Regions from separate parts of the Kitasatospora sp. NPDC058162 genome, predicted to be linked through region 2. Evidence: riboswitches for the same ligand, from Rfam matches in the RefSeq annotation. Region 2 holds a riboswitch; each other region holds the start of a gene.
What was found. A riboswitch is a leader RNA that binds a small molecule or an ion and turns the genes downstream of it on or off. The one in region 2 is predicted to bind cobalamin.
Positions count from the first base shown of each region.

Region 1: linked by a shared signal. The riboswitch ahead of ACFVXG_RS21320 (HoxN/HupN/NixA family nickel/cobalt transporter) and the one ahead of metE (5-methyltetrahydropteroyltriglutamate--homocysteine S-methyltransferase) in region 2 are both predicted to bind cobalamin.
Region 3: linked by a shared signal. The riboswitch ahead of ACFVXG_RS37175 (FecCD family ABC transporter permease) and the one ahead of metE (5-methyltetrahydropteroyltriglutamate--homocysteine S-methyltransferase) in region 2 are both predicted to bind cobalamin.

Region 1 is NZ_JBHVUS010000010.1:122,100-132,372, forward strand. It holds gene ACFVXG_RS21310 (helix-turn-helix domain-containing protein) at 35-607, opposite strand; gene ACFVXG_RS21315 (EamA family transporter) at 775-1,626, shown strand; gene ACFVXG_RS21320 (HoxN/HupN/NixA family nickel/cobalt transporter) at 1,636-2,754, opposite strand; cobalamin riboswitch at 2,786-2,980, opposite strand; gene ACFVXG_RS21325 (ArsR/SmtB family transcription factor) at 3,062-3,457, shown strand; gene ACFVXG_RS21330 (hypothetical protein) at 3,637-5,199, shown strand; gene ACFVXG_RS21335 (regulator) at 5,196-7,193, opposite strand; gene ACFVXG_RS21340 (Fpg/Nei family DNA glycosylase) at 7,265-8,074, opposite strand; gene ACFVXG_RS21345 (AAA family ATPase) at 8,172-9,026, opposite strand; gene aroQ (type II 3-dehydroquinate dehydratase) at 9,440-9,868, opposite strand; gene aroB (3-dehydroquinate synthase) at 9,877-10,273, opposite strand, start outside.
Region 2 is NZ_JBHVUS010000001.1:490,885-501,157, forward strand. It holds gene ACFVXG_RS02050 (FAD-dependent oxidoreductase) at 1-206, opposite strand, end outside; gene ACFVXG_RS02055 (TetR/AcrR family transcriptional regulator) at 326-1,042, opposite strand; partial or broken gene ACFVXG_RS02060 (enoyl-CoA hydratase-related protein) at 1,106-1,603, opposite strand; partial or broken gene mmsB (3-hydroxyisobutyrate dehydrogenase) at 1,589-2,383, opposite strand; gene ACFVXG_RS02070 (DUF2690 domain-containing protein) at 2,736-3,179, opposite strand; gene ACFVXG_RS02075 (short-chain fatty acyl-CoA regulator family protein) at 3,367-3,507, opposite strand; gene cobF (precorrin-6A synthase (deacetylating)) at 3,621-4,382, shown strand; gene metE (5-methyltetrahydropteroyltriglutamate--homocysteine S-methyltransferase) at 4,450-6,765, opposite strand; cobalamin riboswitch at 6,943-7,114, opposite strand; gene ACFVXG_RS02090 (alpha/beta hydrolase family protein) at 7,377-8,654, shown strand; gene ACFVXG_RS02095 (cupin domain-containing protein) at 8,754-9,161, opposite strand; gene ACFVXG_RS02100 (MFS transporter) at 9,158-10,273, opposite strand, start outside.
Region 3 is NZ_JBHVUS010000034.1:70,674-80,946, forward strand. It holds gene ACFVXG_RS37160 (GNAT family N-acetyltransferase) at 1-452, opposite strand, end outside; gene ACFVXG_RS37165 (ABC transporter substrate-binding protein) at 526-1,524, opposite strand; gene ACFVXG_RS37170 (ABC transporter ATP-binding protein) at 1,580-2,380, opposite strand; gene ACFVXG_RS37175 (FecCD family ABC transporter permease) at 2,377-3,429, opposite strand; cobalamin riboswitch at 3,526-3,673, opposite strand; gene sodN (superoxide dismutase, Ni) at 3,762-4,157, opposite strand; gene sodX (nickel-type superoxide dismutase maturation protease) at 4,335-4,778, shown strand; gene ACFVXG_RS37190 (CGNR zinc finger domain-containing protein) at 4,791-5,378, opposite strand; gene ACFVXG_RS37195 (amino acid ABC transporter ATP-binding protein) at 5,536-6,288, opposite strand; gene ACFVXG_RS37200 (amino acid ABC transporter permease) at 6,333-7,190, opposite strand; gene ACFVXG_RS37205 (ABC transporter substrate-binding protein) at 7,344-8,276, opposite strand; gene ACFVXG_RS37210 (ABC transporter substrate-binding protein) at 8,731-9,657, opposite strand; gene ACFVXG_RS37215 (NADP-dependent malic enzyme) at 10,241-10,273, shown strand, end outside.

The DNA.
Region 1 (10,273 bases), on a different contig from region 2:
GGGCGCCGCTCTCGGCATGTGTGCGCAGGGGGCCTCAGCGCGGCGGCGGCACCGACACCACCATGGTCAGCCGCAGCTCCCGCTCCCCCGCGTTGCGGTAGGCGTGGGCGAAGGAGGCGTCGAAGGAGACCGTGCTGCCGGCCGGCACCGCGTGCTCGCGCTCGCCGTGCACCAGGGTCAGCTCGCCCTCGACGACCCGGAGGATCTCCACCGTCCCGGCCGGGTGCGGCTCGGAGGCGTACTCCTCACCGGGCGCCATCCGCCAGTCCCACAGCTCCAGCGGCCCGGGCGCCTCGATCCCGTGCAGCAGGGTGCCGGTCCCGCCGTCCGGCCCGTTCCAGAGCGGGACGGCCTGGTCGCCGGGCACGATCCGGACGTCCGGGCCCTCCTCGTAGTCGAGCAGGGTGGCGATCGAGACGCCGAGGGCGTCGCCCAGCCGGACCACGGTGGCCACGCTGGGGTTGGTGCGGCCCTGCTCGATCTGGACGATCATGCCGCGGCTCACCCCGGAGCGGGCGGCGAGGGCGTCCAGGGTGTGGCCGCGCCCGGCGCGCAGCCGCTTGAGGTTCCGGGCGAGGGCCCGGGAGACCAGGTCGGGGTCCGGCACGCGGGCAGTCCTCCGGTGTCTCACCGTACGAGAAGTACAGAATATTGTTCGGCCGAGTTCAGTTCAGTGCACTACGCTGCCGTTCCGGCAACAAGTCCATCCGACTGTACTTCGGAGTGCATTGTGCTGTCCTCACCCCCACCGTCCCCGCTCCCCGGGTCGCTCCGGTGACCGCCCTGCTCGCCCTCGCCGCCAGCCTGCTGACCGGCCTCGCCGACTTCGGCGGCGGCCTCCTCACCCGCCGACTGCCCGCACTCGCCGTCGTGGTCGTCTCCCAGGCCGCGGCCGCCGCCGTGCTGCTGCTCGCGGTCCTGGCCACCGGCGGCTGGACCGACGCCTCCCCCGCGCTCTGGTACGCCGTCGCCGCCGGGGTGATCGGCCCGTTCGCGATGCTCGCCTTCTACCGGGCGCTCGCCCTCGGCCCGATGGGCGTGGTGTCCCCGCTGGCCACCGTCGGCGTCGCGGTGCCGGTCGGCGTCGGGCTCGCGCTCGGCGAGCGGCCCGGCCCGGCGCAGTTGGCCGGGATCGCGGTGGCGGTGGCCGGCGTGGTGCTGGCCGGCGGCCCCGAGCGCGGCGGACCGGCCGCCGCCCGCACCGCCCTGCTGCTCACCCTGGCCGCCGCCTTCGGCTTCGGCGCCAACATGTCCCTGCTCGCCCAGGCCTCGGCCGGCGGCGGGCTGCTGCTGGTGCTCTGCGTCCAGCGGCTCGTCAACATCGTGGTTGGCGGCGCCGCGCTGCTGTGGTCGCTGCGCGGCGCCGACACCACCGGACTGCTGCCCGGGCTGCGCTCCCGACTGCCGCTGCTCACCGGCATCGGACTGCTCGACGTGGCCGGCAACGCCGCGTACGCGATGGCCTCGCACGGCGGCTCGGCGGCGGTGGCCGCCGTGCTCGCCTCGCTCTACCCGGTGGTCACCGCGCTGCTGGCGCGCGGGGTGCTGAAGGAGCGGCTGCGCCCGGTCCAGGTGGTCGGCGCCGGGCTCGCCGTGGCGGGCACGCTGCTGCTCGCGGCAGCGTGACCCCCTTCGCTACTGCTTCGCGGGCGTCCAGCGCTTCTCGACGCCCGCCAGCTTCCAGTACGCGATGGCGATCGCCCACACCACCACGAACAGCCCGGCGATCGCGTAGCCCACGTTGTCCAGCGAGATGTCCGCGATGAACCCGGTCACCGGGTCGGTCAGGTCGAGCTTCTCGTGCAGCACGCCGACCAGCTCGATGGTGCCGATGATGAAGGCCACCGCGATCGACAGCCCGGTGATGGTCAGGTTGTAGTACACCTTGCGCACCGGGTTGGAGAAGGCCCACTGGTACGCGAAGTTCATGAACGTCCCGTCCAGGGTGTCGAACAGGCTCATCCCGGCCGCGAACAGCAGCGGCAGGCAGATGATCGCGTACCAGGGCAGCCCGGCCGCCGCGCCCGAACCGGCCATCACCATCAGGGTGACCTCGGTCGCGGTGTCAAAGCCCAGGCCCAGCACCATGCCGACCGGGAACATCTGCCCGGGCCGGGTGATCGAGCGGGTCGCCCGGTTGAGGATCCGGGCCATGAAGCCGCGGGAGTTGAGGTGCTCCTCCAGCTCCGCCTCGTCGAACCGCCCGGCCCGCATCGAGCGGAACACCTTGAGGATGCCGAGCAGCGCCGCCAGGTTGAGCGCGCCGATCAGGTAGAGGAAGGCGCCGGAAGCCGTGGTGCCGACCACCCCGAGCCACTTGTGGGTGGCCGAGTCGTCGTCCATCAGCGTGTTCGCCAGTTGGGCGCCGCCCGCCACCAGGGCGGCCATGATGACCACCATCGAGGAGTGGCCGAGGGCGAACCAGAAGCCGACCGAGACCGGCCGCTTGCCGTCCGCCATCAGCTTGCGGGTGGTGTTGTCGATCACCGCGATGTGGTCGGCGTCAAAGGCGTGCCGCATGCCGAGGGTGTAGGCGGTGATGCCCAGGCCCACCCCGAAGACCTGGGTGCCGACGGCGTAGTTGTGGGGCGCCACCAGGAAGAAGAGGGTCCCGAAGGCCACCACGTGCATGGCCAGGATCACCCCCATCAGCCCGGCGGTACGGACGGTGTCCTCGCGCTTCCACCGGAAGGTGGGCAGTACGGAGGGGGCGGCGCCGGCCTCGGCGGGCGCGGCGGTTTCGGGCAGGGTCATCTTCGGATCACGCTCCAGCACCTCGTGGAATGACTTCGTGAGATGCCGTGGCCGGTCTCCTGGCTTACGGGGCTTCCGGACCCGCCTTCCCAAGCGCACGAAGCGCCCAGTGGCACGTGGGTCCGGACTTCTCTCCCCCGATCACAGTGGCGAGGGCCGCTCCGGAACAGGACCCGTTGAGGGTCCGTCACCGGTATTCCCGAGCACCACGGCGGGGAACACCGTAGGGGCAGGACACCACCCTCGCAAGGTTGCGCACCTGTGCAGGTGTCCAGGATCACAGGTCGTGAGCTGCCAGAATGTCCGCATGCATCTCGTACCGGCCGACCGCGCGGGCCACCGCACCATCGACGGACACCGGGTCTGCGAGGCCATCGCCGCCATCGGGGACACCGCCCACGTCCGCTCCTGGGCCGAGCGGTTCTCCCTGCTCTCCGACCCCGGACGGCTCGCCCTGCTGCTCGCCCTGCACCGGGCCGGCCCGCTCGCCGTCAGCGACCTGGCCGTCGCCACCGGCATGCGCGACCCCGCCGTCTCCCAGGCCCTGCGACTGCTCCGCACGGCCGGCACGGTCACCGGGGACAAGGACGGACGCGTGGTGCGCTACCGGCTCGTGGACGACGCCATGCGCCCCCTCCTCGACGAGTGCGCCGCCGCCGAACACGAAGAGCCCCACGAGGAGCCGACCGCGGCGGCGGGCTGACCGACACTCGGCAAACCACGCCGCGGGCGCAGCCGGATGAGTACGATCTTCGTGTGCTGATCCGCCTCCGGCCCCGGCCTTGGCCCGACGACTCACGCTGGGATTCCCGTCCGGTCACGGCGCGCGTCCTCGCTGTCACTCGCACGCTCACCTCGGCCACCCGGGTCCTCGACGTGCTCATGCTGTTGCGCGGTCAGGACGGCATCCGGTTCTACATCACCGTCAACCCCGGCTCGCAGTTCGCCTCCGGGCTCGACGACTACCTCCGCACCCTGCCCGGCAACATCACCGTGCTGCCGTGGGAGGAAGCCGTCCGGCGCGAGTTCAACCTCGCCGTCGCCTGCGCGGTCCACGCCTCCATGCACCGCCTGCACGCACCGCTCGTCGTCCTCCCCCACGGCGCCGGCTACAACCGCCTGGTCACCGAGTCCACCGGTGACAAAGCGAGCGCCGCCGGTCTGTCCCGGCGGGAACTCACCCACCGGCGGCGGGTGTTCCCCAGTGTCATCGGAGTCAGCCACTCCGAGCAGTTCGACCGGCTCGCGCAATGGTGTCCCGAGGCCCTCCCCCGCGCTCGCGAGGTCGGCGATCTCTGTCACGACCGGATGCGGCACAGCGAGGACTCCCGGGACCGCTACCGCGAGATGCTCGGCGCCGTCGACGGGCGGCGTCTGGTCGTGGTCAACTCCACCTGGAGCGAACATTCGTTATTCGCCCAGGCCTTCGACCTCCCGCTCCAGCTCGTCGCCCAGCTCCCGGCCGACGAGTACACCGTGGCGGTGATCCTGCACCCCAACATCTGGGAAAAGCACGACCCGGAGGCGATCCTCGCCCCCGCCACCCGCTCCGGGCTGCGGCTCATCCCCCCGCACCAGGGCTGGCAGGCCACCGTCGTCGCCGCCGACTGCCTGATCGGCGACCACGGCTCGGTCTCCTTCTACGGTGCGGCCCTGCGCCACCCGACCGTGCTGGTCACCACCGGCGCTGCCGAACTCGACCCGCAGTCCCCCACCTACACCTTCGGTCAGGCCGCGCCCGTGCTCGATCCCCACGGCGACCTGCTGGCCCAGATCGAACGGGCCATGGCGAAACACGATCCGACCGCACTGCAGTCGATCACCGACCGCTCGCTCGGCCAACGCGGCCTGTCCAGCGAGGTCCTGACCAGCCTGCTGTACGACTTCCTGCCGACCGTCGTCCGGCCGGCCAAGGCCCCGGCCCTGCGGCCCTACCCGGATCCCGTCTCCCTGCCCACCGAAGTGCCGACGGCCTACGACGTCGAGGGCGAATGCCGGGGCACCGAAGTCAGCCTCCGCCGATTCCCGATCATCGACCCTGAGCACCACCTCTCCCGCGGCTTCCATGTCGCGAGCATCGAGGAACCCGTCCGAGAGCTGAAGTTCACGGCGGAAGTCCTGGCCCGCACCACGATCCGCGCCGAACGACCCGCCGAACGCTGGCTCGCCGAAACCTCCATGGACTGGCCGGGCGCCGGCGTGCTCGTGGCCGCTCTCGGCCAGGCCCGCCACCTGCTCCGGTTGCCCGACGGCCTGCTCCTGGAGGCGCACGCCGAGGAATCCTGGGGCACCACCAAGCCGCTCCTGGACCCGCTCCTCCTGGGCTCCGCACTCGTCCTGTGGCTCTCCGACGGCGGCGAACCGGCCCGATTGCCGGACTCCGGCCTCACCATCCGCACCGGCACCCACCTGACCCGGGTCGCCTTCACGGCACGGCCGGCCTAGGACTCCGGCTCTCCGAGCCAAGCCCGGCTGCGTGCCGCGAGCGTCGCGTCTCCGAGTTCCCCCGCAAGCGAGACCAGCAGTCGGTGCGCCTCCCGCTCCTTGGCGAGGTGGCCAAGTTCCGCCGCACGTCGCACGCACTCCTCCGCGCAACGGACGGCCGCCTCCGTGTCGCCCAGGTCGCGGTACGCACGAGCCCGCACCAACGGCAGCCGCATCAGCATCGGCTCGTCGTCGGTGCGCTCCGCGATCACCACCGCCTCGTCCAGCACACCGATCGCCTCGGCCGCACGCCCGGCCGCGATCAGCGCCTGGGCGATGTTGTAGCTCTGCACGACCACACCGTGCGGGTCACCCTCGTTCGCCGCCCTGGCCAGGGTGAACAGCTCCACCGCACGCTCCGGACGCCCGTCGGCCAGGCAGAGCAGACCGTCGGTCTCGTACAGCACTCCGCTCAGCCGCGGCTCGTCGACCAGCGGCAGCAGCTCCGACGCCATCGCCACCTGCTCGGCGGCGAGCGGGAACTCCTTCAACTCGTAATGGGCCCTGGCGAGTTGGTTGCGCATTCGAATCACCGCGTCCGGGCGGTTGTCCCACTGCGCCGACTCCACTCCGAGCCGGTGCGTCCCGATCCAGTCGCCGTAGTTCTTGTCACTGTGGTAGAGGGCCCAGAGCGACTCGCACAGCCGCCACACCTCGCCGTGCCAGCCCTGCTCCGCCGCCGCCCGGACCGTCTCGCGCAGGTTGGCCCGCTCGGCCCGGAGCCAGCCGAGCGCGCTCTTCTTGTCAGCGAACCCCGGCAGCCCCGCACCGGACTGCTCCTGCAGCCGGAACCGCTCCCCGAGCACCAGGGCGTCCGCCAGCGCGGCGCGGCCACGGAAGTATCCGACGATCCGGGCCAACAGCTCGAGGCGTTCGGGCAGCTCACGGGCGCACCCGTGCGCGTGCAACCGGACCAGGTCATGAGCGCGGTAGCGCCGTCCCGGGCCGTCGTCGACGACGTCGTCCAGAAGGTGCGCGGAGCGCAGCTCACGCAGCCCGTCCGGTGCCCGATCGATCCCGCTCGCCTCGGCCAACTCGGCTGATACGAACGGCCCCGGGTTGACACCCACCAGGTGGTAGAGCGCCTCGGCGTGCGGGGACAGTCGCCGGACGACTGGGTCGAGCATCCTGTCGATCCCGCCCTCCTCGTTGTCCAGCGACACCAACCGGCGTGCCGGATCCGAGAGTTCGGCCAGAGCCTGATCGATCTCCAGCTCGCCGTCCAGCAGTTGGTAGCCCACCGCGTTCAGGGCCAGCGGCAGGCCGTCACAGAACCCGACCAGCTCGGCCACCTCTTGGTCGGTCCCCCGGCCCGGACCCAGCCAGCAGCGCACCAACTTCACGCCGGCCGCTGAACTGAGCGGATCGAGCTGGAGCACCTCGGCACCGTCCAGGCTCAGTCCCGGCAGCCGTCGGCGGCCCGCGACGACCACCAGACCGCCGGCCGGCAGCAGCCCTCTGACCTCGGCCGCGTGCTCGACGTTGTCCAGGAACACGAGCACCCGCCGCACAGCCGTGATCGTCCGGAACCGCGCCACCCGCTCCGACATGCTGCCGGGGACGTCCGCCACCCCGAACTCCCGGAGGAAACCGGCCAGGACCTCGCTGAGGTCGACTCCGCCGAGATGACGGTACGCCGCGAGATCGGCGTAGAGGTCCCCACCGGGGAAGAGGTCGCCGTACTGCGACACGAAATGGGCGATCAGCTCCGTCTTCCCGACCCCACCGAGCCCGGTGAACGCCACGATCCGGGGCTTGCGCTCCTCGACCCGGCCGATCGCCGCCACAAGGGCAGCGAGCTCGCGCTCCCGGTTGACGAAGGTCGGGCGGGCAGGACGCACCTGATGCGGAATCCGATCCTTGGGCCCCACGTTCACCGTGACGTTCCCGCCCTGGATCACATCGCCGTGCACCGTCGTACCCGACAAGCTGTTGGACACCTCGTAGCCGTCCACCCGTCCGCTCCCTCCGACCGGCCCGGGCCCCAGCCTACGGCGTCGGGCGGTCCGTGGTGCCTGAATCCGCCTCAGGCCGCCTGGCAGGTCGGGCACCAGAACAGGTTGCGGGCCGCGTGCTCCTCCGTCCGCACGTCCGTGCCGCAGACCAGGCAGGGCATCGCGGCGCGGCGGTAGACGTACACCTCGCCGCCGTGGTCGTCCACCCGGGGCGGACGGCCCATCGCCTCGGGGGTGTGCTCGGGGCGGACGGTGTCGATCCGGCCGGCGGCGACGCCCTCGTGCATCAGGGCGACCAGGTCGGCCCAGATCGCGTCCCACTCGCGGCGGGTGAGGTCGCGGCCGGCCCGGTGCGGGTCGATGTGGTGGCGGAACAGCACCTCGGCGCGGTACACGTTGCCGACCCCGGCCAGCACCTTCTGGTCCATCAGCAGCGCGGCGACGGTCGTGCGGCTGCCCGATATCCGGCGCCAGGCGGCCTCCGGGTCGGCGTCGGCGCGCAGCGGGTCGGGGCCGAGGCGGGCGGCGACGGCGGCCTTCTCGGCCTCGGTGACCAGCGCGCAGGTGTTGGGACCGCGCAGGTCGGCGTAGCCGTCGTCGTTGGCCAGCCGCAGCCGGACCAGCCCGACGGGCTCGGGCGCGGGGCCGGTGCCGAAGGTGAAGCCGCCGTAGAGGCCGAGGTGGATGTGCACCCAGCCGCCCTCCTCGAAGCCGAGGAAGAGGTGCTTGCCGGTGGCCTCCGCGCCGGTGAGCAGCTGCCCGTCGAGCGCCTTGGCCTCGTCGGCGAAGCGGCCCTGCGGGCTGGAGACCTGCACCGGGCGGCCGCCGAAGGCCGTCCGGTTCTGGCCGGCGAGGCGGTGGATGATGTGGCCTTCCGGCACGGGCGTCAGCTCCCCGGGTGGTTCTGGCGGGACCGGTCCATCATCGCAGCCGCCCCCGACAGGGTCGCGGCGCCCCTGGCCAGTGGGGTTGGCCTGGTCAGCGGACCGGCATGCCCATCAGCCGGGCCAGGATGACGCGGTCCAGCTCGGCGGCCGTACCGGCGACGTCCAGGTAGGAGTTGTCGATGATCGGCAGCCCGGAGTTGTACCAGCCCGCCATCCGCCCGTGGATGCGCGCGACCTCCTCGTCGCCGAGCCGCCTGGTCCCGCCGCGGCGGGCGTTGCGGCGCAGCACCGAGTCCAGGCTGGGCAGCAGCACCACCGGGATCATGCCCGGGCCGATGTGCCGCTTCCAGCCGCCGAGGCCGATCGCCGGGCGGTCGGGGAAGACGGCGTCGTCGATGATGCAGGAGATGCCGTTGGCCAGGTAGTTGCGGCAGGCGAAGCCGCAGGTGCGGCGGGCCAGCCGGTACTGGGCCTCGGAGGCGTTGTTCCAGCCGGCCTGCGGGTTGGCGAAGCCGGCCTGGACCCACTCGCGGACGTCGTCCAGGCTGATGTGCGCGGTCGGGGTGCCCCGGCGCTCGGCCCAGTACCGGGCGACGGTGGTCTTGCCCGCTCCGGCCGGGCCGATCAGCAGGACGGCGATGGGACCGGCGGGCGCGTGCCGCTGCGACGGGTGGGCGGGGAGCTGGACGGGCGTGCCGGCGGGCAGCACGAAGTGCCCGGTCCCCCCGGCCGGGACGGGGGCGCTGGGCGCGGGCGGCGGCGCGGCCTGCACGGGTGCGGGGGCCGGGGCCGGGGCGGGTGCCGCAGCAGGAGCCGGAGCCGGGGCGACGACGGTGCCCGGAGCCGGCCGGGGCGCGACCGGCGGCGCGGCGACCGGAACCGGCGCCGCGACAGGAACCGCAACGGGAACAGGAACAGGAACAGCCGCCGGAGCCGGAGCCGGCATCGGAGCGGCCGGAACAGCCGCCGGAGCCGGAGCGACCGGCGGCGGCGGAACCGGCGCCCCCGCCTGGGACACTCCCGCGCCGCCCCCCGGCGGCACCGGCGGAGCAGCGGGACGCGGCGGGACCTGCCCGCCTCCGGCGTACTGCGTCACGGCACCCTCCCGACACCTCTCAGCGGGGACATTACACGGCGGCCCGGCAGCGGGCACAGTCCGCCGCCGGGGCCTCGACCGCCCCCGGCTCCCCCGGTCACGGCCGGTTTCAGCTCAGGTCGACCCGCGGTCGACTCGCGTCAACTCAGGTCAACCGTCGGCCAACCCCCGCCCATCCCACGGTCAACTCACGCCGACTCAGGTCGGTTCCCGTCACAGGTGATCAGCCACCGCCGCCGAAGCCTGCGCGCGCCCGTCCCGGCTCAGCGCGCCGCGAGCTGCTCCGCCAGCGCCCGCAGCGCCAGCTCGTACGACCCGATCCCGAAGCCCGCGATGGTGCCGGAGGCCACCGCCGCGATCACCGAGGTGTGCCGGAAGGTCTCCCGCGCGTACGGGTTCGAGATGTGCACCTCGATCAGCGGCGCGGTGCGCTGCGCCGCGGCGTCCCGCATCGCGTACGAGTAGTGGGTGAAGGCGCCCGGGTTGATCACCACGGGCACCTGCCCCTCGGCCGCCTCGTGCAGCCACTCGACCATCTGCTGCTCGGAGTTGGTCTCGTGCACCTCGACCTCGAAGCCGAACTCCTTGCCCAGCGCCGTGCAGCGCTCGACCAGTCCGGCGTACGAGGTGGCGCCGTAGACGTCCGGCTCCCGGCTGCCCAGCCGGCCGAGGTTGGGGCCGTTGAGCACCATCACCCGGGTCACGCCGAGACCTCCGCGTAGGCGGCGACCAGCAGGGACGGGTCGGGGCCCTCCAGGACGGAGGTCTTGCCGAGGCCGTCCAGGACGATGAAGCGGATCAGGTCGCCGCGCGACTTCTTGTCGATCTTCATCGCGTCCAGCAGCTTCGGCCAGGCGTCCGCCCGGTAGCTCAGCGGCAGGCCGACCGAGGCCAGTACGGTGCGGTGGCGGTCCGCCGTCGCGTCGTCCAACCGGCCCGCCAGGCGGCCGAGTTCGGCGGCGAAGATCATGCCGATGGAGATCGCCGCGCCGTGCCGCCACTTGTAGCGCTCGTTGCGCTCGATGGCGTGGCCGAGGGTGTGGCCGTAGTTGAGGATCTCGCGCCGGCCGGACTCCTTGAGGTCCCCGGAGACCACG
Region 2 (10,273 bases):
CGGAAGTCCTCGTAGAGGCCGGCGGCCCGCAGCGCCCGCTGGCCGGTCTCCTCGTGGATGTCGAGCATGCCGCCCTGGGCCCGGGCGGCGGCGGAGGCCTCCAGTTCGAAGACGGTGGCCGGGACGCCGTGGACGTGCAGCACGCGGGCGGCGGTGAGACCGCCGAGACCGCCGCCGATGATCGCGATGGGGTGGTGGGTGCTCATGAGTGCCTCCTGTTGACCGGACTCCTCCACGGTAACGAACATGTTCGTTCCGAACAAGTTCGTCGATGGGCGTGTCGACGCCCGGCGCCCCGGACGGCCGGGGCGCCGGGCGGCTGGATTCAGCCCTGCGGGCCCGGGACCGGCGTCGCGGTGATGCCGTTGACCAGCACGTCGAAGCCCCAGCGCAGGCGCTGCTCGGCCGAGCCGCCGACCAGGACGGGCATGTGCGCCCGGATCGCCGGGTGGGTGTCCTCGGCCACCGTCCGCAGGGCCCGGGTGGTGGCGTTCCAGGCCTCCTCGGACGCCGGGTCCTGCGCCTGCGTCGAGTGCTCGGCGGCCGTGGCCGTGGCGTCCTGGAGCAGCTTGTCCACGCCCCAGGCGACCTGCTCCCGGGGCGCGCCGCTGCGGGACAGCAGGCCGAGGACGCACTCCACCAGCCGCAGGTAGTTCTCGCCGCTGGGGCGCGCCACGACGGCCGAGCGGGCGAGCTGGGGGTGCGCGAAGAGCACGGCGGCGTAGGAGGCCAGGACGGCACGGAGCCGCTCGCGCCAGTCGTCCTCGGTGGTGGCGTCGGCGGCGTTGGGGCGCCCGCCGGTCAGGTCGACCTCCCCCAGCAGGGCGTCCAGCACGGCGGCGTGCAGCTCGGCGGTGTTGGCCACGTAGACGTACAGCGAGGCCGGGCCGGTGTCCAGCTCCGCGGCCAGCCGGCGCATGGTGACCTTCTCCAGCCCCTCCGCCCGCATCACCCGCACGGCGGTGTCGACGATCCACCGACGGGACAGGGCGGGCTTCGCCGGGCGCTCCCGGCGGCTGATCGGCTCTCTTCTGGCGGTCATCCCACGATCGTAACGAACGCGTTCGGGCCAGGGCCGGTACCCGGACGGGCACCGGCCCTCGCCTCAGCGGTTCTCGAACTTCGGCGCCCGCTTCTCGGCGAAGGCGGCCATGCCCTCCTTCTGGTCCGCCGTGGCGAACACCGAGTGGAACAGCCGGCGCTCGAAGCGCACGCCCTCGGCGAGCGTCGTCTCGAAGGCCCGGTTGACGCTCTCCTTGAGCATCACCGCGGCCGGGGTGGACATCGCCGCGATGGTCTCGGCGGTGGCCAGCGCCTCGGTGAGCAGCTGGTCGGCCGGGACGATCCGGGCGACCAGGCCGGCCCGCTCGGCCTCCTCGGCGCCCATCATCCGGCCGGTCAGGCACAGGTCCATCGCCTTCGCCTTGCCGATGGCGCGGGTGAGGCGCTGCGAGCCGCCGATGCCGGGGAGCACGCCGAGCTTGATCTCCGGCTGGCCGAACTTCGCGGTGTCCGCCGCCAGCAGGACGTCGCACATCATCGCCAACTCGCAGCCGCCGCCCAGGGCGTAGCCCGCCACGGCGGCCACGACCGGCTTGCGCACGGCGGAGAAGTCCAGTCCACTGCCCTCGCCGGCGGCGAAGGCAGCGACCAAGTCCGCTGCTCGACGCCCGAGTTCGGCCGGTGCGGCGGTCGAGGTGGCGGCGTCGGCGGCCAGTCCCAGGTCCTTGGCCATCAGCGCGGCCGCGAACCCCGCCGCGTAGTCGCGGTTGGCCGGGCTGGTCGGGACCGGCCCGGGGACGGGGCAGTTGGCGGTGAGCGCCCAGCACTGGCCGGAGGCGGTGGAGGCGACCTCGTAGAGCGCCTGGTGGCTGAGCCCGAGGCGCTCGCCCAGGACGAAGGCCTCGCTCACCGCGATCATCGAGACACCGAGGATCATGTTGTTGCAGATCTTCGCGGCCCGCCCGGCACCGGAGCCGCCGCAGTGCACCACCTTGCAGCCCATCGCGGCCAACACCGGTTCCGCCTCGGCGAATTCGTCCGACCCGCCGCCGACCATGAAGGTCAGTCCGGCGGTCTCGGCCCCGGGTACGCCGCCGGAGACCGGCGCGTCCGCGGCCCGGTGTCCGGCCGTCCGGGCGAGGTCGGCGGCGATCCGGGCGTCGCCGACGGCGATGGTGGAGCAGTCCACGAACAGTGCCCCGCTCGCCGCGTCCACCAACTCCCGGTAGGCCTCCAGGACATGGCGCCCGGTGGGCAGCATGGTGAGCACCAGCTCGGCTCCGTCAACGGCCGCCGCGGCCGAGCCGGCCACCCTCACCCCGCTCGCCGCCGCCCGTTCCAGGGCCGGGCCGGACGGGTCGTAGCCGGTCACCCGCCGCCCGTTCCAGGGCCGGGCCGGACGGGTCGTAGCCGGTCACCCGGCGCCCGGCCCTGACCAGGTTGGCGGCCATGGGGCGGACTCACACCGGCTTCCCTGACACCGCGGACGTGCCTTCGACCATGTAGTTGGACGTCCTAGCAAGTCCAGAGCCCACGCGCACCGGGCGCCGGGGGTCACGCTCCGCGAGAGGCTCGACGAACACGGCGGCCGCCCACGCAGAACGCTCGGCGGGGAAACCCCGGCCGAGCGCCTGCGAAGACTCATCGCGGCCTGGTCGAACCGACCACGCGTTGCCATACCCCCTGGAAGCCGCCGCCGGTCTTCCGGGGGCGTCGTCGCGGGCGGGTCCGGGTCAGAACCAGTCCGTGCAGGAGACGCCACCGTAGTTGTCCACGACGTCGCACGCCCGGGACTTGATGTCGGCGTCGTTCACCATGCGCGTGTAGTACGGCCCGGAGCCGTTGGCCGGAACGTGCAGGGCATTGAAGTCGGGGGTGGAGGAGGAGTTGTTCCAGACCGAGATGGTGTCGCCCACCCCGTTCATGCCGGACGCACGGCGGGCCCAGGCGGCCCGGCAGGAGGGGCTGTAGCGCAGTTCGACGCCGAACGACGAGGTCTGGATCGTCCGGGCGTCGTTGGCGCAGGTCGTGTCGGCGGGGTTGAGTCCGCTGCAGCTGCTGGCGTAGCAGCTCGTCGCGGCGAACGCGGGCGAGGCGCCGGCGCCCAGCAGCAGGCCGGTCACGGCTATGGCCAGGGCGGCACCGGTGCTCGCGATACGGCGGGTCGTCAGGCGCATGGAGGGGCTCCTTCGGGGAATCGTCGTGCGGGATCCGCGACGCAGAGTTTCGCGCCCGGGGCCCGCCCGTGTCACCGGCTGCGCGTCCCCGCCCGTCCCGGGACGCCCGCCTGCGTCCCGGGACGCCGCCGGGACGCGGGGGCAGCCCCGTACCGGGCCGGACGTCGTCCTGGCCGACAGGGCCTACTCATCCCGTACCGGTCTCCGTCCGCAACGCGTACGGGACGAAGGTGCTGGTGTGCTCGTCGACGGCCAGCGGTCGGCCGATGGCCGGGGCGGAGCTCTGCGCGCAGGTGGGGCGTTCACCGACCTTGCAGCCGAGGCCGATCGGGGTGGCGGCGGCCTGGACGTGGACGCGGCCCGGCGCCGCGGTGGTCCGGTGGTCCGGTGGTCCGGTGGTCCGGGGACGATCCGTCCGGGCGGGTCGGGGAGAATCGCGATATGCGGCAGATCATCGTCATCGGTATCGGTTCGGGCGATCCGGACCACCTCACCCTCCAGGCCGTCAAGGCCTTCGCCGACACCGACGTCTTCCTCCTCCTCGACAAGAACGAACAGCGCCAGGACCTGATGCGCCTGCGCCGCCGGATGATCGAGGAGCACGGCCGACCCGGCCACCGGGTGGTCGAGGTCCCGGACGCCGAGCGCGACCGCACCACCCCGGCCTACGCCGAGGCGGTCCAGGACTGGCGCCGCCGCCGGGCCGAGCTGGTCGGGCGGCTGGTCGCCGAGCACCTGGGGCCGGACGAGACCGGCGCGTTCCTGGTCTGGGGCGACCCGAGCCTGTACGACAGCGTGACCGCCGTCCTCGACGAGGTGCTGGCCGCCGCCCCGGGCGCCTTCGACTACCGGGTGGTCCCCGGGATCAGCAGCGTCTCGGTGCTCGCCGCCCGGCACCGCACCACCCTCACCGGGGTGGGCCGCCCGCTGCGGATCACCACCGCCCGCCGGCTGGCCGCCGACGGCTTCGGCCCCGGCAGCGAGGACACCGTGGTGATGCTCGACGGACAGGCCGCCCTTACCGGGCTGGACCCGGAGGGCGTGCACGTCCACTACGGCGCCTACCTCGGCGGCCCGGACGAGATCCTGGTCTCCGGCCCGCTCGACGAGGCCGCGCCCGAGATCGCCCGGCTGCGCGCCGAGGCCCGCGAGCGCAAGGGCTGGATCATGGACACCTACCTGTTGCGGCGCACCGAGGAGTGACCCAGCCGTTCTCCCGGCCTCGGGGCGGGCATGCGGCCAAGCCGCGTGCCCGCCCCTTGGACGCGGGTCAGCCCGCGAGTTCCGCCCGCAGTCGGCGGGCGGCCGCGACCAGGCTGTCCAGCGAGGCGCGGGTCTCGGTCCAGCCGCGGGTCTTGAGCCCGCAGTCGGGGTTGACCCAGAGCCGCTCGGCGGGGATCGCCGCGAGGCCGGCCCGCAGCAGTTCGACGGCCTCCTCGGTGCTGGGGACGCGCGGGGAGTGGATGTCCCAGACGCCCGGCCCGACTTCGCGCGGGTAGCCGGCCCCGGCGAGCTCCCCGGCGACCTCCATGTGGGAGCGGGTCGCCTCCAAGGAGATGACGTCGGCGTCGAGTTCGTCGATCGCGGTCATGATCGCGCCGAACTCGGCGTAGCACATGTGGGTGTGGATCTGGGTGTCCGCGCGGACGCCGGAGGTGGCCAGGCGGAAGGCCTGGGTTGCCCAGTCCAGGTAGGCCGGGCGGTCGGCGGCGCGCAGCGGCAGGGTCTCGCGCAGGGCCGGTTCGTCGACCTGGACGACGGCGGCGCCCGCGGCCTCCAGGTCGGTCACCTCCTCGCGCAGGGCCAGCGCCACCTGCCGGGCGGTCTCGGCGAGCGGCTGGTCGTCGCGGACGAAGGACCAGGCGAGCATGGTGACCGGGCCGGTCAGCATGCCCTTGACCGGACGGCCGGTCAGGCCCTGGGCGTAGCGGAACCAGTCGACCGTCATCGGGTGCGGGCGGGAGATGTCCCCGGCCAGGACCGGCGGCCGGACGTAGCGGGTGCCGTAGGACTGCACCCAGCCGTGCCGGGTGGCGAGGTAGCCGGTGAGCTGCTCGGCGAAGTACTGGACCATGTCGTTGCGCTCGGGCTCGCCGTGCACCAGGACGTCCAGACCGGCCTTCTCCTGGTACCCGATGACCTCGCGCACCTCGGCCTCCATCCGCTCCCGGTACGCGGCCGCGTCGATCCGTCCGGCACTCAAGTCGGCGCGGGCGAGCCGCAGTTCGGTGGTCTGCGGGAAGGAGCCGATGGTGGTGGTCGGCAGCAGCGGCAGCCCGAGCCGGGCGCGCTGGGCCTCGGCGCGTACGGGGTAGGGCTGGGCGCGCCGGGTGTCGTCCGGGGTGACGGCCGCGGCGCGGGCCCGGACGGCCGGATCGCGGGTGATCGGCGAGTTGGCGCGGGAGGCCAAGTCGGCGCGGTTGGCGGCGAGTTCGGCGGTGATCGCCCCGGTGCCCTCGCGCAGGCCGCGGGCCAGCAGGGCGGCCTCCCGAGCCTTCTGCTTGGCGAAGGCGAGCCAGCGCAGGATCTGCGGGTCGACGTCGCGTTCGGCGGCGGCGTCGAGGGGCACGTGCAGCAGCGAGCAGGACGGCGCGACGTCGACCCGGTCGGCGAGCCCGAGCAGGGTGGCCAGGGTGGCCAGCGAGGCGCCCAGGTCGTTGATCCAGATGTTGCGGCCGTCGATCACCCCGGCGACCAGCCGCTTGCCGGGCAGCCCGCCGACGGCGGCGAGGTCGTCCAGGTTGGCGGCGGCCGGGCCGGTGAAGTCCAGCGCCAGGCCCTCGACCGGGGCCTTGGCCAGGACGGGCAGGGCGTCGCCGAGGCGGTCGAAGTAGCTGGCCACCAGCAGCTTGGGCCGCTCGGTCAGCGCGCCCAGCTCACGGTAGGCCCGGGCGGCCGCGTTCAGTTCGGCCGGGGTGCGGTCCTGGACCAGCGCGGGCTCGTCCAGCTGCACCCACTCCGCGCCGGCCGCCCGCAGCTCGGCGAGCAGCCGGGCGTAGACGGGCAGCAGCCGGTCCAGCAGGGTGATCGGTTGGAAGTCCTCGGCGACGCCCGGCGCGGGCTTGGCCAGCAGCAGGTACGTCACCGGCCCGACCAGCACCGGGCGCGCGGCGTGGCCCAGCAGCAGCGCCTCGCGCAACTCGCCGACCGCCTTGGCCGGGTTGGCGGCGAACACCGTGTCCGGCCCCAACTCGGGTACCAGGTAGTGGTAGTTGGTGTCGAACCACTTGGTCATCTCGAGCGGCGCCACGTCCTGGGTGCCGCGCGCCATGGCGAAGTAGCCGTCCAGCGCGTCGACTTCGACGGCGGCCCGGTGCCGGGCCGGGATCGCGCCGACGGCGACGCTGGTGTCCAGCACATGGTCGTAGTACGAGAAGTCGCCGGTCGGCACCTCCTGGACACCCGCCCCGGCGAGCTGCGCCCAGTTCTCCCGGCGCAGGTCGGCGGCGGTGGCGAGCAGGGCCTCCGCGCTGACGGCGCCCTTCCAGTAGCCCTCGATCGCCTTCTTCAGTTCACGGCCCCGGCCCTGGCGGGGGTAGCCGTACGCGGTGGCGAGGGTTGCCGCGGCTGCGGACTTCGTGGTCAAGGGACTCTCCTTCGCGAGCCTGTTTCCTCAAGTGCCCGGCGACGGGGACGAGGACGCGAAGGGACGACGGACCGGACGGGCGCCCGCACACGGGTACGGCTCCGCCAGGTGTGGTCGCCGACCCGCCCTCGAGGTCACCGGATGGCCGCGCGCGAACGGTCGCGCACGGGCAGTGGCAGGTCTTCGGACTCGCGGGCCCGCCCGTCCCGATCTCCAGGACGGACACCTACTGGCCGTCGCTTCCCAGACCCGATCCGGGTCCAGTGCGTATGACGGCGGTCGTTCCCACTCACCGCTGCGGGGCAGTCCCGGACTGGCCAGTCGAAAGGCGTCACCGGGTTCCCTCTTACGACACCCCGCCTGGCGGACGGGGCGAACCAACTGCACCGGCCACCCTACGGGCAGTCCGCCGGTTTCCGGCCGGGGATTCACCCGATCGTCCGCATACTGAGACAACGTCAGCCCGACGGACGCAGCCGTAGCGCCGGATGCCGTCATACCGGGGTACTACAGCGGGACTTGGCACCCCGGTATGACGGTTTCCGCCCGTACTCGGCCGTAGCGTCGCCCGTGTTGAAAGCGAAGACGGAAGCGAACGAGGAGGAACGGCGATGAGCGGGCGAGGACGGGCCGTGGCGGCGGTGCTGCTGGCGGCGACCGCGGTGGTGGGTGTGGTCGGCGCGCCGGGTGCGGTGGCGGCGCAGGGGCGGGGCACCGAGCGGCAGGCCAGGGCCTGGCTGCCGCAGCCCACCGGGCCGTACCCGATCGGCACGACAGCCCTGCAGCTCACGGACGACGGCCGGGACGACCCCTGGAAGCCCGGGCAGCACCGCAAGCTGATGGTCAGCTTCTGGTACCCGACCACCCGGCCCGCCACCGGCGACGACCGCGCGCCGTACATGCTCCCCGCCGCCGCCGAGCACTTCGGCAGCGCCGGGAGCATCGGCCAGCTCAACGCCAAGTTCGAGCCCGGCCGCACCGACTGGGCGGGCATCCGCACCCACGCCCGCACGGACGCACCCGTCCTGCCCGGCGGCAAGCGGCCTGTCGTGCTGTACGAGGCGGGCTTCGGCGACCCGCGCACCTGGGGCACCGGCCTGGTGGAGGACCTCGCCTCGCGCGGCTACGTCGTCGTCACCGTCGACCACACCTACGAGGCCTCCGAGGTCGCCTTCCCCGACGGGGACCTCGCCACCTCCGTCTTCCCCACGCTGATGAGCCAGCCCGGCCTCGACTACGGCGCGCTGCTGCGCAAGATGCTGCAGGCCCGGGTCGACGACACCCGCTTCGTCCTGGACCAGCTCACGGGCCTGCGCCAGGACGCGCAGCTGCCGGCCGGCCTCGGCGCCTCCCTCGACCTCGACCGGATCGGCATGGTCGGCCACTCCGGGGGCGGCTCCGCGGCCCTGCAGACCATGCACGACGATCCGCGCCTCAAGGTCGGCATCAACCTCGACGGCCAGCTGCACTTCCCCCGCGCCGACGGCTCCGGAATCCAGCTGCCCCTGCCCACCGTCGCCGCGGACGGCCTGAACCGGCCCTTCCTGCTGATGGGCACCCAGAACCCCGACTCCGGCAGCTACCACCAGCAGCCCGGCTGGGACGCCCTGTGGCAGCACAGCACCGGCTGGCACGCCGACGTGACCCTCACCGGCTCCCGCCACGGCTCCTACACCGACGCGCAGTCACTGCTGCCCCAGCTCGCCCGCCAGGGCGCGATCAGCGGGGACCAGCTCACCGAGGACGTCGGCGACATCCGTCCGGACCGCGCGGTGCTGGCCACCCGCTCGTACGTCGCCTCGTTCTTCGACCGCTGGCTGCGCGGCCACGACGACCACCTCCTGGACGGCCCGTCGCCGCGCTTCCCCGAGATGGTCTACGAGCGGTAGCGCGCGCCCCGCAGTCCTTCACCCGCCGGGCCCGGCGGGTGAAGGACTGCGCCCCCGCCCTCACCGACCCCGCGACCTCCACCTTCGGGGCGAAAGAACTCAGCGCTCGGCGGCTCGCAGTTCCAGGCGGGTCCCGGTGCGCAGGGTGATCGACATCAGGTCGCTGGGGCAATCGAGTTCGAGCCGGTGCCAGCGGCCGCGCGGGACGATGACGGCGCTGCCGGCCGGCAGCCGCACCAACTCCTCGGCGGCGCCGGGCTCCACCGGCCGGAGGTAGACCCGGACGCCCCCGGCCAGGCAGCACACCGCTTCCTCCGCCTCGGGGTGCATCTCCCAGTGGTCGGCGTGGACGTCGGCGTCGGTCTCCACGTGGAAGGTCGCGATCTGCCAGGCTTCCGGGTCTCCGCCTCCGCTCATCCGCCGTTCGGTGGCCCGGAGTTCACCGTCGGGGCGGAAGTGCAGCGCCGAGGCGAACAGGTCGACGGCAGCGATCGGGTGGGTGGTCATGAGGACGTTCCTTCCAGTCGGGGTGCTACGGAGTCGAGCGGGCGGACCTCCGCCCCGGCGGCCCGGCGGCGTGGCAGGACGGTGACGGCGACCACCGCCGCCAGCCCGAACAGCACGGCGCCGGCGGCCAGCCCGAGGGCGTACCCGTCGTTGAGGGCCGCCGGGTCGGTGGCCGTGCCGGTGCGGTGGGCGGCGAGGGTGGCCAGGGCCGCCAGGCCTACACAGCCGCCGAGTTGGCGCGAGCTGTTGAGCAGGCCGGAGGCGGCGCCGGCCTCGCGGGGTGCGACGCCGGTGGTCGCGGCGGCGGCGACCGGGGCGAGGACCAGTCCGGTGCCGACGCTGGTGACCAGGGACGGGCCGAGGACGTCGGTGAGGAAGCCGCCGCCCGGGCTGATCAGCGCGAACCACCCCAGCCCGACGGCGGCCAGCACGGCCCCGGGCACCAGGGCCACCCGCGGGGTGCGGTTCGCCGTGATCCGGGTCGCGAGGAGGGAACCCGCGACCAGCCCGGCGGAGAACGGCAGGAACGCGGCACCGGTGGCGGCGGCGCCCAGACCGAGGACCTGCTGCAGGTAGAGCGAGACGAAGTAGAAGGCCGCGAACTGCCCGGCGGCGGCCAGGAACACCAGCAGGTTGGCCCCGGCGACCCACCGGCTGCGCACCAGTCCGAGCCGCAACAGCGGTGCGGGCGAACGGAGTTCGGCGAGCACGAAGGCGACCAGGAGCGCACCGGCGGCGGCGAGCGTCCCCAGGGTCGCAGGGGAGCCCCAGCCCTGGACGTCGGTGCGGACGACGCCGAACACCAGCAGCCCGACTCCCCCGGTGGCCAGCACGGCGCCGAGCACGTCGAGCCGCTCCCGCTGTTCCCGCCGTTCCTGCCGGACGGGCTGCGCCACCCCGCCTACGGCCGCGTCACCGGGCAGCAGTGCGAGGGCAGTTGCCACGATCGGCAGGTTGACCAGCATGACCCAGCGCCAACTGGCGTACTCGGTCAGCAGTCCGCCGGCCAGCACCCCCAGCGCTCCCCCGGCTGCGTTGGCGGCGCTCCACACCCCGAGGGCGCGGACCCGCCGGGGGCCCTCGGGGAAGGCGGTGGTGAGCATGGCCAGCGC
Region 3 (10,273 bases), on a different contig from region 2:
GCCTCGTCGGTGAGCCGGTACACCGTCCACCCGTCCATCGGCACCGCGCCGATCGACCGGTAGAAGTCGATCGAGGGCTGGTTCCAGTCCAGCACCGACCACTCGACCCGGGCGTAGCCGCGCTCGACGGCGATCCGCGCCAGCTCCAGCAGGAGCGCCTTGCCGTGGCCGCCGCCGCGGGACTCCGGGCGGACGTAGAGGTCCTCCAGGTAGATCCCGTGGGTGCCGCGCCAGGTCGAGAAGTTGAGGAACCACACCGCGAAACCGACCGGCTCGCCGGTGGTGTCGTCCTCCGCGATCAGGCCGAACAGCGCCGGGTCGGCACCGAACAGCGCCTCGCGCAGCTGCTCCTCGGTGGCCACCGCCTCCTGGGGGGCCTTCTCGTACTCCGCCAGTTCGCGGATCATGGCCAGGACGGCGGGAACGTCGGAGACGACGGCGGTGCGGATCATGCCGCGAGCCTACTGCTCGGGCCCCCTCCCGCCCAGGGCCGGAGCGGGCCGGATCGGCGGGCCGGCGCCCCGGTCAGCGGGCCGGGACGGTGCGCAGGAAGTCGGCCAGGGTGCTGATCGCGGCCGGGTTGCGCGGGCTCTCGACCAGGTCGACGTAGTCCATGACGAAGATCCGGTCGTTCCTGACCGCGGCGACGTTCGCCAGCGGCGGGAAGGACTTGAGGAACTTCCGCTTCTCCTCGGCGCCCGGGGTCGCGTAGTTGTTGATCACGATCACCTCGGGGTCGCGCTGCACCACGCTCTCCCAGCCGGCGGTGACCCAGGTGTCCGCGAGGTCGCCCATGATGTTGGTCCCGCCGGCCTTCGCGATGATCTCGTCCGCGGCGGCGAACTTCCCGGCGGTGTACGGCTTGTCCTGCCCGCTGTCGTACAGGAAGACGGACGGGCGGCGCTCCGGCCGGGGGACGGCGGCGATGGTCGCCCTGGACTCGGCGATCAGCTGGTCGGCCCGGTCCTTGACGTCGAAGATCGCGCCCAGGTTGGCCAGGTCGGTGTAGAGCGCGTCCAGCGGGTCCATCACCCCGCGCTCGGCGCCCTTGCCGCTGCGGCAGGACTCGCTGAGCACGTACGAGTCCACGCCGAGCGCCTTGAACGCCTGCGGGGTGACCCCGCTGCCCTCGTCGAAGCCGTAGTGCCAGCCGGCGAACACCAGGTCGGCCTTGGCGTCCAGGGCGATCTCCTTGGTGAGCACCTTCTTGGAGAGCCACTGGGTCTGCTGGTAGCCGTCCTTCCAAGCCACCTTGTCGACCCGGCCCTTGTCGTCGGGCATCACGTAGCCGGCCATCCGGTCGGCGAGGCCGAGGGAGAGCATCAGCTCGGTGATGTTGACGTCGTTGGTCACCACCCGGGCGGGCTTCTGCGCGAAGGTGAGCTTCTCGCCGCAGTTCTCCACGGTCACCGGGTAGTGGGCGGAGGCGGTGGTGGCGCCGGGGCCCGGGGTGAACTCGGCGCCGCAGGCGGTGAGTCCGAGGGCGAGCAGGGCGGTGGTGGCGGCAACGGCCTTGGTGCGCATACGGGTTCTTTCGGATCGGAGCAGTCTCGGGGATGCGGGGGCTTCGGCGGGGGACTCAGGCGAGGCGGTCGAACAGCAGCTGGAGGGCGCCGGTCCCCGGATGCCGGACCGGGGTGGCCCGGACGCCGAACACCTCGGCCAGCAGCTCGGGGCGGAGCACCTCGCCGGGCTCGCCGGAGGCGACGATCCGGCCGGCCGCCAGCACGTACAGCCGGTCGCAGTGGCCCGCCGCCAGGTTGAGGTCGTGCAGCGCGGTGAGCACCGTCGGCCCGGCCTCGCGGGCGAGCGCCAGCACCTCCAACTGGTGCGCGATGTCCAGGTGGTTGGTGGGTTCGTCCAGCACCAGCAGGCGCGGTTCCTGGACGAGGGCGCGGGCGATCAGCACCCGCTGCTTCTCGCCACCGGACAGGCTCGGGAAGGCGCGCTCGGCGAGGTGCCCGGCCCGGACCCGGTCCAGCGCGGCGGCGCAGCGCTCCCGGTCCTCGGCGGTCGGGCTGCCGCCCAGCCCGCGCCGGTGCGGCAGCCGGCCCATGGCGACCACCTCGGCCACCGTGAACTCGAACTCGGCGGGGTGCTCCTGGGTCAGCGCGGCCACCCGGCGGGCGGCGTCGCGGGCGGTGAGCGCGTGCAGGTCGTCGCCGTCCAGTCGGACGGTCCCGCCGGCCGGGCGCAGCACCCGGTAGACGCAGCGCAGCAGGGTCGACTTGCCGCTGCCGTTCGGGCCGATCAGTCCGATCACCTGCCTGGCGGCGGCCGCCAGGCTCACCTCGTGGACCAGCCGGGCGCCGGCCAGTTCCACCGAGACGCCGTCGACGCGCAGTTCCTCCGCGCCGGTCGAAGGGGTCGGGGCAGTCATCGCCCGCCCCCGAAGGCCTGGCCGCGGCGGCGCATCATCAGCAGGAAGGCGGGCACCCCGAGCACCGCGGTGAACACCCCGACCGGCAGTTCGGCGGGCGCCAGCAGGGTGCGGGAGGCGATGTCCACCCAGACCAGCAGCAGCGCCCCGGCGAGCGGTGCGACCACCAGCACCCGGCGGTGGCCGGCGCCGACCAGCATCCGGGCCAGGTGGGGCATCAGCAGCCCGACGAAGCCGATCGCCCCGCTGACCGCGACCACGGTGCCGGTGACGGCGGCGGTGACCGTGAACAGTTCCCGGCGCAGCCGGTCCGGGTCCACGCCGAGCGAGGCGGAGGTCTCGTCGCCCATCGCGAGCGCGTCCAACCGCCCGGCGGCGCAGGCCAGGTAGGCCAGTCCGGCCAGGACGGTCCCGGCGGCGATCGGTACCGAGCCCCAGGTCGCGCCGCCCAGGCTGCCGAGCAGCCACATCATGGCGTCCCGGGCGGCCTCGGCGTGGTCGGCGGAGAAGACCATCAGGGTGGTGAGGGCGGAGAAGCCGTAGGAGAGCGCGGTGCCGGTGAGCACGAGGCGCAGCGGGGTGAGCCCGTACGCGGTGCGGGCGGCGAGGTAGACCAGCACCATGGCGAGCAGTGCGGAGCCGAACGCGGAGACGGAGATCGCCCACACCCCGAGCGAGGCGAAGGCGCCGAGCAGCAGGACGGCGTTGGCGCCGACGGCCGCGCCGGAGGAGATGCCGAGCACGAAGGGGTCGGCGAGGGCGTTGCGGACCAGGGCCTGGACGGCGACCCCGGTGGCGGCGAGTCCGCCGCCGACCACGGCGGCCAGCAGGGTGCGCGGCAGCCGGAGCTCCCAGACGATCGCGTACGCCGCCGCGTCGCCCGGGTCCAGCCGTCCGCCCGTCAGCCCGGCGCCCAACAGTCGCAGGACGTCGGGTAGTTCGATCCCGGAGGAGCCGAACGCGACGCCGCAGACCAGGGAGACCGCCAGGGCGGCGGCGAGGCCGAGGGCGAGGGGGACGGTCGGTATTCGGCGAACGGGGTCACTCACGTGCGGGCGCGCCTTGCCTCGGGCCGCAGGGTGTGCCGGGGCGGGCGCCGGCCGGGGGCGTGCCCGGGCGCCTTCCCCTCGCAGTCCGCGGCGAGTTGTCGGGAGTTCAGCGGCCGGGGGCGATCGGGCTGGCACGGGCCCCGGGGACTGCGGGTCGTGCTCACCGTTGCGGGTCAGCGCCGGATTCTCACCGGACTTCCCCCTCGGACGCCCTGGCAGCATAACAGCCACTCAGGGCAGGCAACCCTTACCTGAGCTGGGGGGCGGGTGAACGCACGGCCGCCCCCGTCCGACGGTGCGGACGGGGGCGGCCGGGTGGCGACGCGTCAGGCTCAGGCCTGCTTGGTCTCCCAGAAGATCTTCTCGACCTCGGCGATCAGGTCCAGCAGGGCCTGGCCGGTGGCCGGGTCCGTGGACGCCTTGGCGGCCGAGGCGGCCTTCAGGGTGTCGTTGATCAGCTGGTGCAGCTGCGGGTACTTCTCGAAGTGCGGGGCCTTGAAGTAGTCGCTCCACAGCACCGAGATGTGGTGCTTGACGGCCTCGGCGCGCTGCTCCTTGATGATGACGGCGCGGGCGCGGAAGTGCGGGTCCTCGTTGGCCTGGTACTTCTCCTGGGTGGCCTTGACCGACTCGGCCTCCAGCTTGGCCTGCGCCGGGTCGTAGACACCGCACGGCAGGTCGCAGTGGGCGTGAGCAGTGGCACGCGGTGCAAACAGACGAGAGAACATGGGAGTCCTTCCTTAGATCGTCTTCCCGCGCCCGAGATTACCCTTCCGGCCTCCGGGTTTCGCGATCGGGCAGGCAGCCTAGGACGAAAGACGGACCCGTAACCGGGGTAATCCGGACATCGAACAGATGACGGTCCGTACGGCAGACTGGGGGCGGTCGGTCCGGGAGGAGGAGCCATGGCGCGGAGCACGGAGCCGCAGGGCGGCACGCGGGTCGGCGCGGTGCCGTTCGGGCTGGTGGACGTGGCGGGCCCGTCGATGGTCCCGACCCTGCGCGAGGGCGACCAGCTGCTGGTCCGCTACGGCGCCCCGATCCGGCCCGGTGCGGTGGTGCTGTTCCGCCACCCCCTCCAGCAGGACCTGCTGGTGGTGAAGCGGGCCGCCGAGCGCCGCCCGAAGGGCTGGTGGCTGCTGTCCGACAACCGTCCGGTGGACAGCGACAGCCGCAGCTACGGCCCGGTCCCGGACGAGCTGGTGCTCGGCCGGGTGCTGCTGCGGCTGCGCCCGAGCCCGGCCTGGCTGGCGCCGGGCCGCGGGCTGGAGCGGCTGCTGCTCGGCCCCCGGCTGGCCCGGGTGCCGGGCCTGGCCCGCCGCTTCGGGGTCTTCGTCGACGAGCTCTGAGGCGGCCCGGTTCTACTGCCCGGCGTTGAGCGCCGCCTCGGCCTCCTGCCGCTTGCGGGCCCGGTACGCGGCGACGTTGGCGCGGGTCGCGCAGCGGTCGGAGCAGTAGCGGCGGGAGCGGTTGGTCGAGGTGTCCAGGTAGGCGTTGCGGCACGGCGCGGCCTGGCAGATGCCGAGCCGGTCGGCGCCCAGCTCGGTGAGGTGCACGGCGAGGCCCATGCAGGCGACGGCGCTGAAGTGCGCGGTGGCAGTCGGCGAGTTGTCGGCCAGGTGCAGGTGCCAGCGCGGCCGGCCGGCGTCGTCCAGGTAGTCGTGCCCGGAGACCAGCGGGCTGACGGGGTACTCCATCAGCAGGCTGTTCAGCAGGTCGACGGCCCGGATCTCGTCCCCTTCCGCGGCGGCCTCGAACACCCCGCGCAGCCTGGTCCGCACCGCCCGCAGCCGGGGCACGTCGGACTCGTCGGCCAGCGCGGCGGCGCGGGACGAGTCGGAGAACAGGGCGCGCACGGCGTCCACCGAGGTCAGCGTGTCGGTGCCGCGCTCGGGTTCCTCGGTGTTCACCAGCCGAACGGCGAGATCGGCGTACGAGGCGAGCTCCACGGCGGTCCTTCCAAGAGTTTCGGTAACGGGCCCGGATTGTTCCGGTAACGGGCCCGGATTGTTTCGGTAACGGGCTGGGCGCTTCCAGCCTATTACCCGGCCGGGGAAAACGTCGGCGCCCGGCAGGAACTGCCTGCCGGGCGCCGACCGTGCGGGCTCAGAGCACCTTGGAGAGGAAGGCCCTGGTGCGCTCGTGCTGCGGGTTGGTGAGCACCTCGCGGGGGTTGCCGGACTCGACCACCACGCCGCCGTCCATGAACACCAGCGCGTCGCCGACCTCGCGGGCGAAGCCCATCTCGTGGGTGACGACCACCATCGTCATGCCCTCCTCGGCCAGGCCGCGCATGACGTCCAGGACGTCGCCGACCAGCTCCGGGTCGAGCGCCGAGGTGGGCTCGTCGAAGAGCATCAGCTTGGGCTTCATGGCCAGCGCGCGGGCGATCGCCACGCGCTGCTGCTGGCCGCCGGAGAGCTGTGAGGGGTAGTTCTTCGCCTTGTCGGCCAGGCCGACCCGCTCCAGCAGGGCCATCCCGCGCTCACGGGCCGCGGCCTTGGTCTCGCCCTTGACCTGGACCGGCGCCTCGATGACGTTCTCTATGGCGGTCATGTGCGGGAACAGGTTGAAGTGCTGGAACACCATGCCGATGTCCCGGCGCTTCTGCGCGACCTCGCGGTCCTTCAGCTCGTGCAGTCGGCCGCCCCGCATCTGGTAGCCGACGAGTTCGCCGTCCACCGAGAGAAGGCCGCCGTTGATCTTCTCCAGGTGGTTGATGCACCGGAGGAAGGTCGACTTGCCGGACCCGGAGGGGCCGACCAGGACGAACACCTCGCCCTTCTTGACCTCCAGGTCGATGCCCTTGAGCACCTCCACCAGGCCGAACGACTTGCGCACACCCTGCGCCTCGACCATCGGGACGCCCGTGGCGTCCTGCGGTTGCGGCTTCGTCAGATCGGTCATACGTGGCCACCTCCTTCGAGGCCGGGCACCACGTCGTCCTTCGCCGGCGGGACGGGCCGACCGGCGAACAGGCGGCGCAGCCGCTGCAGCGGCGTGGGCGGGAGCACCCGGTTGGCGCCGCGGGCGTAGTGGCGCTCGATGTAGTACTGGACCACGGTGAGGATCGAGGTCATCAGCAGGTACCAGATGCTGACGACGATCAGCAGCGGAATGGTCTGGAACGTGCGCGAGTAGATGTTCTGGCCGGCCCGGAGCAGCTCCTCCAGGGCGATCGACGAGACCAGCGAGGTGGTCTTCAGCATCGAGATGGTCTCGTTGCCGGTCGGCGGGATGATCACGCGCATGGCCTGCGGCAGGATGATCCGCCGCATGGTGTTGAACTGGCTCATGCCCAGCGCGTGCGCGGCCTCGGTCTGGCCGAGCGGCACGGACTGGATGCCGCCGCGGACGATCTCCGCCATGTAGGCGGCCTCGTTGAGACCGAGGCCCAGCAGCGCGGCGACGAACAGCGGGATCGCCTCGTTGGTCGGCTGCGACCAGAAGGCCGGGCCGAACGGGATGCCGATCGAGATGTTGGCCCACAGCGTGCCCAGGAAGTTCCAGAACAGCAGCTGGACCAGGACCGGGGTGCCGCGGAAGACCCAGATGTAGAACCAGGCGGTGCTGGACAGCACCGGGTTCGGCGACAGGCGCATGATCGCGAGGATCACGCCGCCCGAGACGCCGATCAGCATGGAGAGGAAGGTCAGTTCGAGAGTGACGCCGAGGCCGTGCAGGATCGAGGAGTCGAAGATGTATTTGCCGACGACGTCCCACTGGAATTGGGGATTCGTGGTGAGGGCGTGGATCAGCATCGCCGCGAGGAGCGCGACGACTGCTGCCCCGACCCAGCGTCCGGGGTGGCGGACCGGGACGGCCTTGAGGGTTTCGGGCCGTCCCGGGGGAACCGACCCCTGGTCGGAAGAGTTCACTGTGTGGCCTCAGGGGTTGTGGTCAGAACGGCGGAATCAGCTGGTGGCGCCGTTGATGACGGACTTGTCGATCGAGCCCGCCTGCACGCCCCACTTCTCCAGGATGCTCTTGTAGGTGCCGTCCGCCATCAGGGACTGGACGGCGCCCTGGACGGCCTTGGAGAGCGGCGAGCCCTTCGGCAGGACGATGCCGTACGGGGCGGTGTCGGTCACGTCGCCGACCTTGTCCAGCTGGCCGTTGGTCTGCTTGATCGCGTAGTCGACGACCGGGGAGTCGGCCAGCATGACCTGGTCGCGGCCGGAGACCAGGGCCTGGGTGACGTCGGTCTGGAGGTCGAACTTGTCGCCGTCGTTCGGGACGGTCGGCTTGCCGGCCTTGGTGCAGGCGGGGTTGATGGTGTCCGTGATGTCCTTGGCCTGCGTGGTGCCGGTCTGGACGGCGACCTTCTTGCCGCAGAGGTCCTTGGGGTCGATCTTGTCGGGGTTCCCCTTCTTGACCGCGGCGCCCGTGCCGGCGCTGAAGTAGGTGACCATGTCGACCGACGCCTCGCGCTCCTTCGTGTCGGTGAAGGAGCTCATGCTCATCGTGTACTTGTTGCCGGTGATCCCCGGGATGATCGCGTCGAAGGTGGCGTTCTGGACGTCAGCGGTCAGGCCCAGCTTCTTGGCGATGGCGTTGGCCAGGTCCACGTCCATGCCGACGATGGCGCCCTTGTCGTCCTTGAACTCGTTGGGCGCGTAGGAGGCGTCGGTGGCGACCACGATCTTGCCGGCGGACTTGACGTCGGCCGGGATGAGGGCGGCCAGGGACGCGTCGGCGGTCACGGCGGGGACCGTCGCGTTCGGGTTGGCGCCGGCGGAGGAACCGGACGACGACTTGCTGCTGCCACAGCCGGTCAGCACGAGGGACACGGAGACGGCAGCCACGCCGGCCGCGAAGAGGCGGGTGCGCTGGGTACGGGCGGTCATGAGGGGGATCTCCTCCTGGGGAGAGAAATCGGGCGGAGCGCGCCGCGGGAGCGGCGCACCGGGGCAGCTGGCCGTACGGAGCCGTACGGATGGTTCGTCGCTGTACGTCGTCGTACGTGCGTTGCCGGGTGGTGCAGTTGGCTGGGCGCAGGGGGCCGCCCAGGGTGGTGCCGGGTACTGCTTCCGCCAACCCTCCGCCGAGGTGGACGTCGACCTGAACCGCCTCGACCGGTGGTCGGCTCGATCCGAGATGGGGGGAATCCTGCCATCTGATGACGGTCAGGTGGCCCTCATCCAGATCAAAATCGGATAACGAGGGCACGTGCTGTCCGCTATTCGGACGGATCGCGTGCCCCTGTCACCCTGCGTATAAGTATGCAGATCCGCCTGTGCTCTTCCCGGACGCCCCGCCGCTGCCCCGCGGCCCCGCCCGCGCCCCGCCGCCCCGCGGGGGTCAGATGCCCCCGTTGACCACCGCGTTCTGCGCCGCGCCCGCGCTCACGTTCCACTTGGCGAGGATCTTGTCGTACTCGCCGCCGCGGATCAGCTGGTCCACCGCCTTGGACAGGGTGTCGCGCAGCTCGGTGTCCTGCTTGCGGACCGCGATGCCGTACGGGTTGGAGGTGGACTGGGCGCCGGTCACCTCGAAGCGGCTGCCGCCGTCCGTGGTCTTCGCCGCGTAGGCGGCCACCGGGAAGTCGTTCAGGCCGGCCACGGCCGTGCCGGCGGAGACCTCGGCCAGCGCCTTGGCGTCGGTGTCGAAGCGGTGCACGGTCAGCTGCTTGCCGGTGCGGGCGCAGACGGCGATCTGCCGGGTGGCGATCTCGTCCTGGGTGGTGCCCTGCTGGAAGGCGACCGTCCGGCCGCACAGGTCGTCCAGGGTCCTGATGCCCTTGGGGTTGCCCTTCGGGACGACGATCGAGGTGCCGGCGATGAAGTAGTCGACGAAGTCCACGCCCGGGTTGACCTGCTTGCCGTCGGCGTCCAGGCCCTCGCGGCGCGCGCGCACGTCGCTGAGCGCGGACATCGCCACGTCGAACTGCTTGCCCTGGAGGTTGGGGATCAGCTTGTCGAAGGGGGTGTCCACGAACTCGATCCGCACGTCGAGGATCCGGCCGAGGGCGGCGGCGAGTTCCGGGTCGAGGCCGGTCGGCTTGCCGTCCGGGCCGCGGAACTCCACCGGCGCGTAGTTGACGTCCATGCCGATGCGCAGCACGCCGGCCGAGCGCTGGGCCTTCGGCAGCTTGGCGCGGACGTCCTTGACCGGGTCGTCGGCGGTGGCCTGCCCGCCACCGCCGCAACCGGTGAGCAGCAGGGCGCCGGCGGCGGCCAGGGCGGCCGCGGCGACGGCCGGGCGGCGGGCATGGGGGAGGTGAGGCATGAGGGTTGCTCCTGAGGGCGGAACCGTTGTCACCGCGATGGCGCGCCGGTGTACGCCGAACGGCGGACAAGCGATCCTGCCATCCCACCCTGCCGGGCCCGGCGGCGGGTGTGTCAGAATTCGGTACCGGGTGACCCCCGAACGCTCGAACCAGACCGACGAGCCCCGACAGGCTCGGGGTGCTCAGGACCGGAAGTCATCACGTGGCTCCGTATCCGGGGCACCGATCCCCTACGGATCTGCGTTCACACTTGCGGGTGCGCGTGCCTCAGCGCCGTTGCCGCCGCCGGAGCCCGGCGCTTCCGACACCGGGCCCCAGCCGACGCGACAGCACGGCGATGAACTGCGCGTGACGAGGACGAAAAGGCATAGGTGCGATGCCTTGGTCCGACCTACGCTCGGCCCGGTAGCACAAGCGGACAACACAAGACCCCATAAAAACCCTCATCCGAGGGCGCCACCCGACGGCAGCGCCCCCGCCCCGACCCCGGGTCCGCTTCGGCGTACCCGGTTTCCGGCTTACGGCCGGGGCGCCGAGTCCGTCGGCCGCGCACCTCGCCAGAACAATGACGAAGAGGTCATCGTGGCAGCGGAGATCATCAGCAGCACCCAGGAC